Regions from separate parts of the Arthrobacter sp. 10N410 genome, predicted to be linked through region 3. Evidence: predicted binding sites of a transcription regulator. Region 3 holds the regulator's gene; each other region holds the start of a gene.
The links. The regulator HrcA, encoded in region 3, represses chaperone genes, less so after heat shock. The targets are predictions, from matches to a motif close to TTNGCACTCGNNNNNNNCGAGTGCNAA.
Positions count from the first base shown of each region.

Region 1: a site for HrcA is predicted at 1,708-1,734, ahead of groES (co-chaperone GroES). Genes of this name have one in related genera too.
Region 2: a site for HrcA is predicted at 3,049-3,075, ahead of AC1DB8_RS03260 (FmdB family zinc ribbon protein). Genes of this name have one in related genera too.

Region 1 covers NZ_JBFTIP010000001.1:653,974-658,178, forward strand. Annotated here, with positions in the region: gene AC1DB8_RS03165 (THUMP-like domain-containing protein) at 1-1,087, opposite strand, end outside; gene AC1DB8_RS03170 (hypothetical protein) at 1,144-1,557, shown strand; gene groES (co-chaperone GroES) at 1,892-2,188, shown strand; gene groL (chaperonin GroEL) at 2,268-3,878, shown strand; gene AC1DB8_RS03185 (acyltransferase family protein) at 4,068-4,205, shown strand, end outside.
Region 2 covers NZ_JBFTIP010000001.1:678,605-682,809, forward strand. Annotated here, with positions in the region: gene AC1DB8_RS03245 (AAA family ATPase) at 1-1,471, shown strand, start outside; gene AC1DB8_RS03250 (hypothetical protein) at 1,524-1,811, shown strand; gene AC1DB8_RS03255 (RcpC/CpaB family pilus assembly protein) at 1,845-2,411, opposite strand; gene AC1DB8_RS03260 (FmdB family zinc ribbon protein) at 2,709-2,960, opposite strand; gene AC1DB8_RS03265 (5-formyltetrahydrofolate cyclo-ligase) at 3,098-3,727, opposite strand; gene galU (UTP--glucose-1-phosphate uridylyltransferase GalU) at 3,837-4,205, shown strand, end outside.
Region 3 covers NZ_JBFTIP010000002.1:359,904-364,108, forward strand. Annotated here, with positions in the region: gene AC1DB8_RS06165 (DUF4870 domain-containing protein) at 1-262, opposite strand, end outside; gene AC1DB8_RS06170 (DUF3097 domain-containing protein) at 385-1,239, opposite strand; gene hrcA (heat-inducible transcriptional repressor HrcA) at 1,472-2,485, shown strand; gene dnaJ (molecular chaperone DnaJ) at 2,566-3,693, shown strand; gene AC1DB8_RS06185 (16S rRNA (uracil(1498)-N(3))-methyltransferase) at 3,696-4,205, shown strand, end outside.

The DNA.
Region 1 (4,205 bases), on a different contig from region 3:
TGCCGCGCTTCTTGATGTCAAGGACGCCCACGCCGTTGTCCTTGACCCAGGACTTGAGCGCCTTGACGTTGAACGGCATCACCTCAAGGACCTTGTACGCGCGGGCATACGGGGTATCGTGCAGTTCCGGCGCGCAGATATAGGCGATGTGTTCGTCCAGCAGATGACCGCCCAGCTGGAGCGCGACGTCGGCGACCAGGCCGGCGCGGATCACGGCGCCGTCGGGCTCGTAGAGGTAGCCATCCACCGGGCCCAGCGGGGCCTCCGGCCCGGCGCCGAAGTCCTCCGAGCTGGTGAGCTCCGCGGCGCCTTGCGGGCCGAGTACCAGCGCGGCACGCCGGATTCCGGGTCGGCGGACCGCGTTGAACCACAGCGCAACTTCGGTGACGTCGCCGCCCACCGAGACCCACTGCGCCTCGCAGTCCTCCGGGACGGAGGCATGCGGCATGCCCGGGCCCATCTTCACGCCGACGGCACGGCCGGACGAGGCCAGGGATTCCACGAAGGACAGCGGGGGGGAGAAGTCCTCCGGATCCCAGAGTCGCTTGGTCCCGGAACTTGAGGTGGTGCGGCGGGCCGGGTCCAGCCAGACGCCGTCAATCCCGTCGAGCGGGACGGCGGCGGCATCGGCATGGACGACGGTGGCGTTCCGGAACGGGATCAGGTTCATCGTGGCGCAGGCGGCGGTGGTTTCGTCCAGTTCCACGGCGGTCACCTTGATGTCCAGCGAGGCCAGGGCCATTGCGTCGGCTCCCAGTCCGCAGCCCAGATCCGCCACATGGGCAATCCCGGCCTCGGCGAAGCGCTGCGCGTGCCGCGCCGCTACGGTCAGCCGGGTGGCCTGTTCCAGGCCGGCCCGGGTGAAAATCATCTGCCGGGCGAATTCACCGAACTTCGCTTCCGCCTTTGTCCGCAGGCGGGACTGGGTGAGTGCCGCGGACACCAGTTCGGGGGAATGGCCGGCCTTCCGGAGCGAGGCGTTGAGGCGGAAGGCCTCCTCCTCGCGGTACGGTCCCAGCGAGGCCAGCAGCTCCCAGCCCTCCGGATTGAGGAGCGGGGCGATCTGGTCCTGCGTAGTCTCAGCCATGCCATCAAGCGTAGTTCAGGCGGGGAACGCCCGGCGCGCCCGATAGGCTGGACGGCATGGATGGCAGGGACACAGACGACTTCGGCACGGCAGGCACCCGGGAGAACGCCGTCGGGGAGGCCCGGGACAGCCGGGGACTGGCCCGCTTCGCCCGGCCGGCGCTGATCGCCGGCGTCGTGATCGCCGTCGTGTGCGTGGCGTTGCTCGTCATTATCTTCTTACTGGACTCCTTCAATGCGACCGTCTACTCGGTCGGCGGCAAAGACGTGAAGGATGCGACCGATGAGGCGCGCGCGATCCGTGACACCTATGCCGCAGCCCGGGTGGGCGGCATCATCGCCCTCGTCCTCGGCGCGGTCGCTGCCCTCGCCGGCGGCTTTGTGCTGTACCGCGAACGCAACGCCTCCGCCCGGATCGAGGAAGACGACGACGGCCAGGACTGGGACTACGAGGACCTGGCGGGGGAGTAGGCCGCCCCAGCCTGGGCGCGGACCGAGGGACATGCCCATCCTTCGGCACCAGCACCGGACATATTGCCGATATGTCCGGTGCCGGCCGGTTGCGATGGGCATGTCCGTCACTCCGGACGGTCCCGCCGGACGTTCACCAGTGACGAACTTCTGGCACTCACCTTGACCGAGTGCTAACTACTTACATAGAGTCGTCATTAGCACTCTCCCTAGGCGGGTGCTAACACGTGAAGCATGTTCCGCCGGGCTACTGCCGGCACCGCGACGACGGTTTGTACGCCACGGATCACCGCTTCATAGTCCACAAATTTGCTGACGAAAAGGAGAGGTCCGAGTGTCGGTCTCTATTAAGCCTCTTGAGGATCGTATTGTTGTCCGCCCGCTCGAAGCCGAGCAGACCACGGCTTCCGGCCTGGTTATCCCGGACTCCGCACAGGAGAAGCCGCAGGAAGGCGAAGTTGTTGCAGTAGGCCCCGGCCGCTTTGATGACAATGGCAACCGCGTTCCCGTTGACGTTGCCGTTGGCGACGTTGTCATCTACTCCAAGTACGGCGGAACCGAAGTTAAGACCGGCGGCACCGAGTACCTCGTGCTCTCCGCCCGCGACGTTCTGGCGATCGTCGTAAAGTAACTCTCTTGGACCCCCGCGCCGCCGATCCTTCGCTTTGAACGAACGGCTGCGCGGGGTTCTGTCTTGAAAGGACAAAACCATGGCAAAGCAGCTTGCGTTTAACGACGCTGCCCGCCGGTCGCTCGAAGCCGGCATCGATAAGCTCGCCAACACGGTCAAGGTGACGCTCGGCCCGCGCGGCCGCAACGTCGTGCTGGACAAGAAGTGGGGCGCCCCCACGATCACCAACGACGGTGTGACCATCGCCCGCGAAGTAGAGCTGGACGACCCGTACGAAAACCTTGGCGCACAGCTCGCCAAGGAGGTCGCCACCAAGACCAACGACGTCGCCGGCGACGGTACCACCACCGCCACCGTCCTCGCCCAGGCCCTGGTCAAGGAAGGCCTGCGCAACGTTGCCGCCGGCGCCGCCCCGGGCCAGATCAAGCGCGGCATCGAGGTCTCCGTCGAGGCCGTGGCCGCCCGCCTGCTCGAAAACGCCCGCCCGGTCGAGGGCACCCAGGTGGCCAACGTGGCCGCGATCTCCGCACAGAGCGACGAGGTCGGCGAGCTCCTGGCCGAGGCCTTCGGCAAGGTCGGCAAGGACGGTGTGATCACCATCGAGGAGTCCTCCACCACGCAGACCGAACTGGTCCTCACCGAGGGCATGCAGTTCGACAAGGGCTACCTGTCCCCGTACTTCGTCACCGACGCGGAACGCCAGGAAGCAGTCCTCGAAGACGCCCTTATCCTGATCAACCAGGGCAAGATCTCCTCGGTCCAGGAATTCCTGCCGCTGCTGGAAAAGGCGCTGCAGAGCTCCAAGCCGCTCTTCATCATCGCCGAAGACGTCGACGGCGAGGCACTCTCCACGCTGATCGTCAACCGTATCCGCGGCACCCTGAACGTCGTGGCCGTCAAGGCTCCCGGTTTCGGAGACCGCCGCAAGGCCATGCTGCAGGACATCGCGACCCTCACCGGCGCGCAGGTTGTCTCCCCGGAACTGGGCCTCAGCCTGGACACCGTGGGCCTTGAGGTCCTGGGTACCGCCCGCCGCATCACCGTCACGAAGGACAACACCACCATCGTTGACGGCGCCGGTTCGGCCGAGGACGTCGCGGCCCGGGTTGCCCAGCTGCGCGCCGAGCTGACCCGCACCGATTCGGACTGGGACAAGGAAAAGCTGCAGGAACGCCTGGCCAAGCTGGCCGGCGGCATCGGCGTGATCAAGGTTGGCGCTGCCACCGAGGTCGAGCTGAAGGAAAAGAAGCATCGCATCGAGGACGCCGTGTCCTCCACACGCGCGGCCCTCGAAGAAGGCATCGTGGCCGGGGGCGGCTCCGCCCTCATCCACGCCCTCAAGGCGCTTGATGAGGATCCGGCTGTCCAGGCGCTCGACGGCGACGCGGCAGCTGCCGTGGGCATCGTCCGCCGGGCCCTGACCCAGCCGCTGCGCTGGATCGCCCAGAACGCCGGCTTTGACGGCTACGTCGTCGTCGCCAAGGTGGCCGAATCCGCCGTCAACCAGGGCTTCAACGCCAAGACCGGCGAATACGAGGACCTGATCGCGGCCGGTGTCATCGACCCCGTCAAGGTCACCCGCGCGGCCCTCCGCAACGCGGCCTCCATCGCGGCGCTGGTTCTCACCACCGAAACCCTCGTGGTGGAAAAGCCGGCCGACGAGGACGAGCACGCCGGACACCAGCACTAAGGTTTCCGCGCACTAGTTCCTGTGCAAAGAAGGGACCGGACCAGCGTCAGCTGGTCCGGTCCTTTTTGTTCCCCGGAGCCATGCCGTCGGGGTCCGGGCATCGTGGCCGGCGTCATCCGAAAGGGACCGACGCCGAACCGGGTTGTATAGTTGCTCTGGCTGTCTTGCGTTGTTTCTACGGGGGTTCATATGTCTGGAGCGGTAACGCTCGTCTCGCCGCGCGAAACGAGCGCCGAGCCACGTCCTGCCCGGGGGACGAAATTCAGGCCGGAAATTCAAGGACTGCGTTCGCTCGCGGTGCTCATGGTGGTCACCTACCACATCTGG
Region 2 (4,205 bases), on a different contig from region 3:
CACTCCGGCGGCACTGACCGCGCAGTCACCGGAGCTCGTGCCCATGCTCGTGCCGGTTTGGTCTGTCAGCCCCTACCTTATGACCAGCCTGCTGCCGGCCGAACAGCGCTTCGACGCGGTCGTGATCCTCGACGCCGAGGCGACCTCCCTGCAGGCCGTGCTGCCCGCCGTGGCGCGCTCCCGGCAGGTCATTGCTTTTGGCGACGACAAAATCGCCAGCCCGCGCGGCTTCACCGTGGGGGTCGAGCGGCTCGCCGCGGGTGAGAACTCGCACCAGCCGGTGGACAGCGCTTACCAGGCCCTGGCCGCCGTGCTGCCGGTCTGGAAACTGCGGACCGTCTACCGCGCCGTCGACGAGGACCTGGTCCGGCAGTTGAGCAAGGGATTCTACGAGGGCGGACTCCGCCGGCTCCCGGAGGGGCAGTCGGCCACGGGCCTGGACCGGGCCCTGACAGTGGAATACCTGCCGGACGGGACCGGCCTGCCGAGCGCCGACCACGACGGCGTCGAATCCGTCGTGGCCGAAGTGAACCGTGTGGTGGAGCTGGTCTTCGAACACGCACGGCTGCGCCCCCGCACCTCCCTGGCGGTTGTCACGGGCAGCCTGCGTCACGCCGCCCGGATCGGCGAGGCCATCCGGCGGCAGCTGCCCAACTACCCGGTGCTGGGCAGTTTCTTCACCGCCGGCGACGAATCTTTCCGGGTCGTGGACCTCGAACGGGCCCAGGGGCTGGTCCGCGACCATGTGATCTTCTCGCCCGGTTACGGCCGCACCCCGCACGGGCGTGCGCTGCATAGCCTCGGGCCGCTTTCAGCCGAGGGCGGCCGTGCTAAATTCGCCCTGGCGATGACCCGGGCGCGGCGTTCACTGCACGTGCTGAGCTGCTTCCGGCCCGAGGACCTGGACGTCACCCGCCTGAGCCACGGCGCGGTGGACTTCTACGAGCTCCTGGACCGCGAGATCGCCGGCAACTCCGACCTGGGGAGCCCGGCATCCCGTGCCGCGGCCAGCGAGCAGGCCCTTGGCGCCGACCCGCTTGTGGCCGATCTCGGGGACCGGCTCCGTGCCCGCGGCGCCCGCGTCTGGCACCAGTACGACGGCGTCCTGGACATGGTTGCCGCGGCCGACCCGATGCACACTATCGGCCAGGACGACGCCGAGATTCCCCGCCCGGTTGCCATCGAGTCTGACGGCACCGAACGGTACCGGCGGATGACAGTGCGTGAGCGCAGCCGGCTCCGCCCGCAGTTGCTGGAGCGCATGGGCTGGCGGTACATGCCACTATGGACAATAGAAGTCTTCACCGATCCGTCCGCCTGCGCGGACCGGATCGGCGGCTACCTCGGACTGGAGAAGCCTGCGGCGCCGAGCCGGGTGCGCCCCTCGCCCGGTTTCTCCGACGACATCGAAAACCTGAGCGTCGAAGACGGGCAAGATGCCTACGCTCCGGCCGCAGCTGACCGGGGCTGACCGGCAGGCCCGGAGGCACTGAACAGTTATTTGCAGCAAGGAGGCCGGCGGCATGAGCGCAGACGGCGAGAACGAAAACAACAACCACGGTGACGGCAGTGACAGCGGTGACGCAAAGCAGGCAGGCGACCCGAACGTGACTGCCCCGGACACCGCTGAACGGAATCAGGAAGCGCCCGCCCAGAAACCACAGGGGCAGCCGGGGGCCGGCGCCGCGGCTTCCGGCGGACTGCTGCCGAACAAGGCGGCCGAAGACGATCCGCGCCGCTGGGGCGACCAGCCCGGGAGCTACGACCACGATGCCTGGCTCAAGGAGCAGCGGCCGCCGCACTGGGGCTGACCCGCACGCCGGCGAAGCAGCCGGCGGCCTTCGCTATCCGCGCGTGGCCCTGACCAGGACGAAGAACAGCTTGCCCTGCGTGGACGCTCCGGCGAGTTGGCGGGCCTGGTCAGGGTCCGCGGCCACCACGATCAGGCCGTCCGGCGCCCCGGCGTCGAGCCATGGGCCGGCCCGGCCGCCCTGCGCTGAGGTCCACAGGACCGGAACAGCCGAAGCGAGGAGCCGGGAAGCGGCTGCCTTTTCATAACCGTCGCCGCTCGTCATCACGACATTGACCAGCTGGCCTGGGGAGACCAGCTGGATCGAGGCAGGGTCTGCCATGCGAAGTGGCACGGCCACCGAACCCGGCGGACTGCCGGCAAGCAGCCCGGGGCCGACGAACTGTGAGTCGGAGAGTAGCTGGCCCTTGCGCAGGGCCACGGCGAGCTGTTTCCCGTCCAGTCCGGCAGGGTCAAGCGGGCCGGCGGGCAGAACGCCGGGCGGGATCTGGATGGCGACGACGTCGGCCGCGTCCAGCACCCGGCCGGCCGGGAGATCCTTGGCCGCGGCCCACGCGGTGACGGTGGCTTCGGGCGCAGGCGTCAGCTGCTGCACGGCCATGCCGGCGGCGAGGCACAGCAGCAGGGCTATGACCAGCCGGCGGTGTCTGCCCAGCCAGCCGCGGAAGCGCCGCCTCGGCGGAAATTTGCGGCGGGCGCCAGGGCGGATGGCAGCGCGCGGAAGCGGTGACGGAGCCGATCTGAAACGCGGCGTCGACCCGTAAGACGGTGCTGATCGGGAAAAGAGTGTGCGGCGGCTGCGGTGGGCCATGTCGCCACGTTATGGTGGGGAAGCCAGCGGGCGTCAGGCCCGGGCGGCGCTATGTGGACAACCGCGAGGGTGCCGGCCTGCCGGGTACTAGTTGGCGGCGGCGGAAGCCGGTGCGGAGCTCGCAGCCGGGCTGGCAGCGGGGGCGACGGCGCTGCCCTTGCTGTCGCGTGAGTCGGTCCGGTAGAAGCCGGAGCCCTTGAACACGACGCCGACGCTGTTGAACTTCTTGCGCAACGTCCCGTGGCACTCCGGGCAGGTCGTCAGGGAGCTGTCCGTAAACGACTGCACGGTCTCGAAGGCGTGGCTGCAGTCCTTGCAGGCATATGCATACGTGGGCACTGGGGTTCCTCCTCTTGGACAAACGAGCAGGTCCCGTGCTGCCGGAGCGGCATTTCCGCCACCGGAATCGGTGGACGAGGAAACCGCGTTAGCAGTCGCAGGGCCTGAGTGCCAATTCTATCACCCGCCGACTGCGGCTAGGAAAGCCCGGCAAGCCGGACCAAGCCGCCAGGAGTCAGGGCGGCGGCGACCTTCTGATCGAAGGACTCCGCCGGGATGCTGCCAGCGGGGAGTACCTCGGCGTCGTAGACGACGGCCGCCGTCGGCAGCGGGCCATCGCCAGCCCGGGAAGGGCCCGCCGGCAGGGCGGCGAGGGCCGCAAGGAACTTGTCGTAATAGCCGCCGCCCTGCCCGATCCTGTTGCCCGAACGGTCCAGGGCCGTGGCCGGGAGGAAGATTCCGGCCACGTCCCGCATCACGGACGTGCCGAGCCGTTCACCGGTCGGCTCCTGGATGGGTGCATAGCGGCTGCGGACAAACTCCGAGGCCGGAGTCCAGTACACCCAGCTCAGCGCCAGTCCAGGTTCGCAAACCGGGAGCAGCACCCGGTGGCCGGCATCATGCAGGGCGGCCAAGAGGGGCAGGGTGGGCGGCTCGGAACCGACGCCGAGGTAGGCAGCGAAGGTGCGTGGTCCGCCGTCGGCCAGCCCGGAGGCCCACGCCAGCCCGTGCCGGGCGATTGCCGAACCGGCGGCATCCAGCTCCGCCGGCGACATCGCTGTCCGGCGCAGCCGGTGCCGCGAACGGATCTCTTCCTTGGTGCTCATGCGGTGGCGTCCTCTCGCCCGGGCGGCGCCTGATGATGTCGGCTGCCGCGGCTGCCGTGCCGGTGGGGACAATTACCTGATGTTTTGCCCCCTCAGTTAGATTAGTCGAGTGATTACACCCAACGCCTCCGTCCGTAAGGCCGTCATCCCTGCTGCGGGCCTCGGCACCCGTTTCCTTCCGGCCACCAAAGCGATGCCGAAGGAAATGCTGCCGGTCGTCGACAAGCCGGCCATCCAGTACGTGGTCGAGGAAGCCGTGAACGTGGGCCTCAACGACGTCCTGATGATCACCGGACGCAACAAGCGCGCCCTCGAGGACCACTTCGACCGCGTGCCCACCTTGGAAGCGACGCTGGAGGCCAAGGGCGACACCGCCAAGCTGGAGTCCATCCAGGCCGCGAGCAACCTGGGCGATATCCACTACGTCCGCCAGGGCGACCCCATGGGCCTCGGGCACGCCGTGTTGCGCGCCAAGCAG
Region 3 (4,205 bases):
CTACCACCGCAGCGATGGTGGGCGGAAGCGTAAAGTTCAGCGCCTCCTTCGACTCCTGCGCCGTGAACGGGCCGCGGTCCTTGAAGATCAGGTAGATCAGCAGCGCGGGAATGCAACCCAGAATGCCGCCAAAGTGCGCCAGGGTGGCCCATTGCCGGTCCTCGCTTGCCGTCAACGGCAGAGCATTTGCGGGAACGCCATGGTACTGCGACTGGCCATGGCCGGCCTGGTGATCCGTGTGTTCGCGTGCGTCTTCTGCCACGTTTCGTCCTTTGGATTGCGGTGGAGCGTAGGTACCTGTACGAGCCGCGGCCGCAACAAAATGCAGCGGCCGCCCTACCAAGAATACTTGCTCGGACCGCGAACTAAAGCACGGGGAGGCGGCTACGGCACCGTGAGGAAGTCGATGACCTCTTCGACCCGGCCCAGCAGGGAGGGCTCCAGGTCCGCGTAGCTGCGGACCGCGCCGAGGAGTTTCTGCCAGCCCAGGCCGATGTCCTCCTTGGTGCTGTGCGGCCAGCCGAAGGCCGTCAGGATGCCGGTCTTCCAGTCCACCCCGCGCGGAATCACCGGCCACCGCTCAATGCCCAGGACGGCAGGGCGGATGGCCTGCCAGACGTCGACGTACGGGTGCCCGACGATCAGCACGTTGCCGGCCGCGCCCGGGGAGGCCATCACCGCGTCGGCGATTCGCGACTCCTTCGAGTCTGGAACAAGGTGGTCCACCAGGACGCCGAGGCGACGGCCGGGGCCGGGCCGGAACTCCTTCACGGCGGCAGCTAGGTCGTCGATGCCGTGCAGCGGCTCGACCACGATGCCCTCGACGCGGAGGTCGTCACCCCAGACTTTCTCGACGAGTTCGGCGTCGTGCTTGCCTTCCACCCAGATCCGGCTGGCCTTCGCGACCTGGGCACGCTGTCCCTCCACCCGGACCGAACCGGAGGCGGTGCGCGCGCCGACTCCGGCACCCGCCGCGGGAACCCGCGGGGCGGGCGGCATCAGCCGGATGGGCTGGCCCTCGAGCAGGAAGCCGAAGCCGAGGCGGAAGGATCGGGACTTGCCGCGCCGGTCCTCGAGGGCCACGACGTGCATGCCGCCGGACTTCTCCACCCGGGTGACGGCGCCCACCCAGCCGGACTGCACGTCCTCCAGCACCATGCCGCGCTCCACCGGGATCTCGGGCAGCTGGGCCTTGGCGGGCGCGGAGAGATCCTGCGGGCCCCAATTCTGGTACGACATCTGCTACACACTGCTTTGCACTCGGGAATTACGGGGGACAGAACGGCGGCGCGGCCTGTGGTGTGCCCGGAAACACCAGTCCCGGGGCTCACGCCCGCAGCGAATCCAATGCTAACAACGGCGCGACTCATATTAGACTGGTTAGCACTTAGGCATGTCGAGTGCTAACGCCGGGTGTTCCTGCACGCGCGGCGGCACCGGCGAACCGATACGGGTCGATTGGAGGTGGAGAGTGAGCGAGCCACGCAAACTCGAAGTGCTGCGCGCCATCGTGGAGGACTACGTCCATTCCCGCGAGCCGGTTGGATCCAAGGCCCTGGTGGAACGGCACCATCTGGGCGTGTCCAGCGCCACGATCCGCAATGACATGGCCGCCCTGGAAGACGAGGGCCTGATCACGGCGCCGCATACCAGCGCCGGCCGGATTCCCACGGACAAGGGCTACCGCCTGTTCGTGGACCAGATTTCGGCCGTCAAACCCCTCTCTCCGGCGGAGCGCCGCGCCATCCAGGCGCTGCTCGAGGGGTCCGATGACCTCGACGACGTGCTGGACCGGACGGTGCGGCTGCTATCGCAGCTGACGAACCAGGTCGCCGTCGTGCAGTACCCGCTGTTGAGCCGGGCCCGCGTCCGGCACATCGAATTCGTGCTCCTGGCGCCGCGCAAGGTACTCACGGTCCTGATCGCGGATACGGGCAAGGTGGAACAGCGGGTGATCGACGTCGGCCAGGACTTCGGCGACGACGCCCTCGCCGAACTCCGCACCCTGTTCCTGGCCAGGCTCTCCGGCACCCCGTTGAGCTTGCTGCCCCAGTCGCTGCAGGCCGTGGTGGACAGCTGTCCGCCGGTGCGGCGGGGACCCGCCCAGGCCCTGGCCCGCGGGCTTGAATCGCTTGCCGCGAGCAGCCGCGAGGAACGGATGGTCATGGCCGGGACCGCCAACCTGGCCAGGTCCAATGTGGATTTCCCGCTGAGCATCGGACCCGTGCTCGAAGCGCTTGAAGAGCAGGTGGTGATGCTGCGCCTGCTCAGCGACATGGCGGAGGACCCGCGCGGCGTCACGGTAAGCATCGGCCGGGAGAACCCTTACGACGGCCTGTCCGAAGCGTCCGTGGTGGCCACCGGCTACGGCCCGGACGCCACGGCCAAGGTCGGAGTCCTTGGCCCCACCCGGATGGACTACCCCACCACCATGGCCGCCGTCCGTGCGGTGGCCCGCTACCTTTCGCGGATCCTCGGGCCCTGACGGGCCGGATCCGGAACCGGACTTCTTGCCAACTACAGGCAGTGCCCCACTGGCAGTACAAAAAGGAAGAGATACAGACTTTGAGCAGCCACTATGACGTTCTTGGAGTCTCCCGTGAAGCCACGGGGGAAGAGATCAAGAAGGCCTACCGCAAGCTTGCGCGGACCCTGCACCCGGATGTGAACCCCGGTGATGACGCTTCCGAGCGCTTCAAGGCGGTCACCCATGCCTACGAGGTGCTTTCCGACCCGCAAAAGCGCCGGGTCTACGACACGACGGGCAACGAGAACGGGAACGACAACGGCTTCGGCGGCGGCTACGCCGGCCAGGGCTTCGCCTTCCAGGACATCTTCGAAACCTTCTTCGGCGGCGCCGGCGGCCAGGGTGGCCCCGCATCCCGGGTGCGGCGCGGCCAGGACGCCCTGATCAGCGTCCGGATCGACCTGCGCGACGCCGTCTTCGGGGTCAACAAGAAGCTCGAAGTGGACACCGCCGTCACCTGTCCCACCTGTGAGGGTTCCTGCTGCCGCGAAGGCAGCCACCCCGAGCGCTGCGACATTTGCGGCGGCAGCGGCCAGGTCCAGCGCGCCGTGCGTTCCATCCTCGGCCAGGTCATGACCACTGCCCCCTGCGGCAGCTGCGAGGGCTTCGGCACGGTCATCAAGGATCCCTGCAACGAATGCGCCGGCCAGGGCCGCATCCGCAGCCGCCGCTCGCTTACCGTCAAGGTTCCCGCCGGCGTCGCTACCGGCACCCGCATCCAGCTCTCCGGCCAGGGTGAGGCCGGTCCTGCCGGCGGCCCGTCCGGTGACCTGTACGTCGAGATCCGGGTCAACAACGACCCCACCTACGTGCGCGAAGGCGACGACCTGCACGCTAGCCTGAACATCCCGATGACGGCGGCCGCGCTCGGCACAGAGCTGACCCTTGAGACCTTTGACGGTCAACAGGAAATCGACGTCAAGGCCGGCACCCAGTCCGGCGAGGTCATCACGCTGCGTGGCCTGGGCGTCACGCACCTGCGCGGCTACGGCCGCGGAGACCTCAAGGTCCACCTGCAGGTGGATACCCCCGCGAAGCTCGACGCCGCCCAGGAAGACCTGCTGCGCCAGCTCGCCAAACTCCGCGGCGAGCAGTTCACCGAAGGGAAGCTTGCCGCCAGCGGCGGTGTCTTCGCGAAGCTGCGGGACCGGCTCGGTAACCTGTAGCGGTGAGCAACCCGGTCTTCTTCACCCCCGCAGGCACCCTGGACCAGCTGGTCCCCGGCGCGACGTTCGTCCTCGAAGGCGCCGAGGCGCGCCACGCGGTGACGGTCAAGCGCCTGGCCGTGGGGGAGCCGGTGGACATCGCCGACGGCGCCGGCAAGCGGATCACCGGCACCGTGACGGCCGCCGCGCCGCAGGAGCTGACGGTGGAGTGCGGCGAGGTCGTGACCGAGCCAAGGCCTGACGTTCGGCTGGTGCTGGTGCAGGCCCTGGCCAAGGGCGACCGCGACGAGCTGGCGGCTGAGACCGCGACCGAATTGGGGATTGACGCCGTCGTGCCCTGGCAGGCCGAACGCTCGATCGTCCGCTGGAAACCCGAACGCGCGGCGAAGGCGCACGCCAAATGGCAGTCCGTGGTGACGGCAGCCGCGAAGCAGGCACGCCGCGCCTGGATTCCGGAGGTCCGCGCCGCGGTGGACGGCAACGGCCTGCAGGCGGCCGTAGCCGCCGCGGAC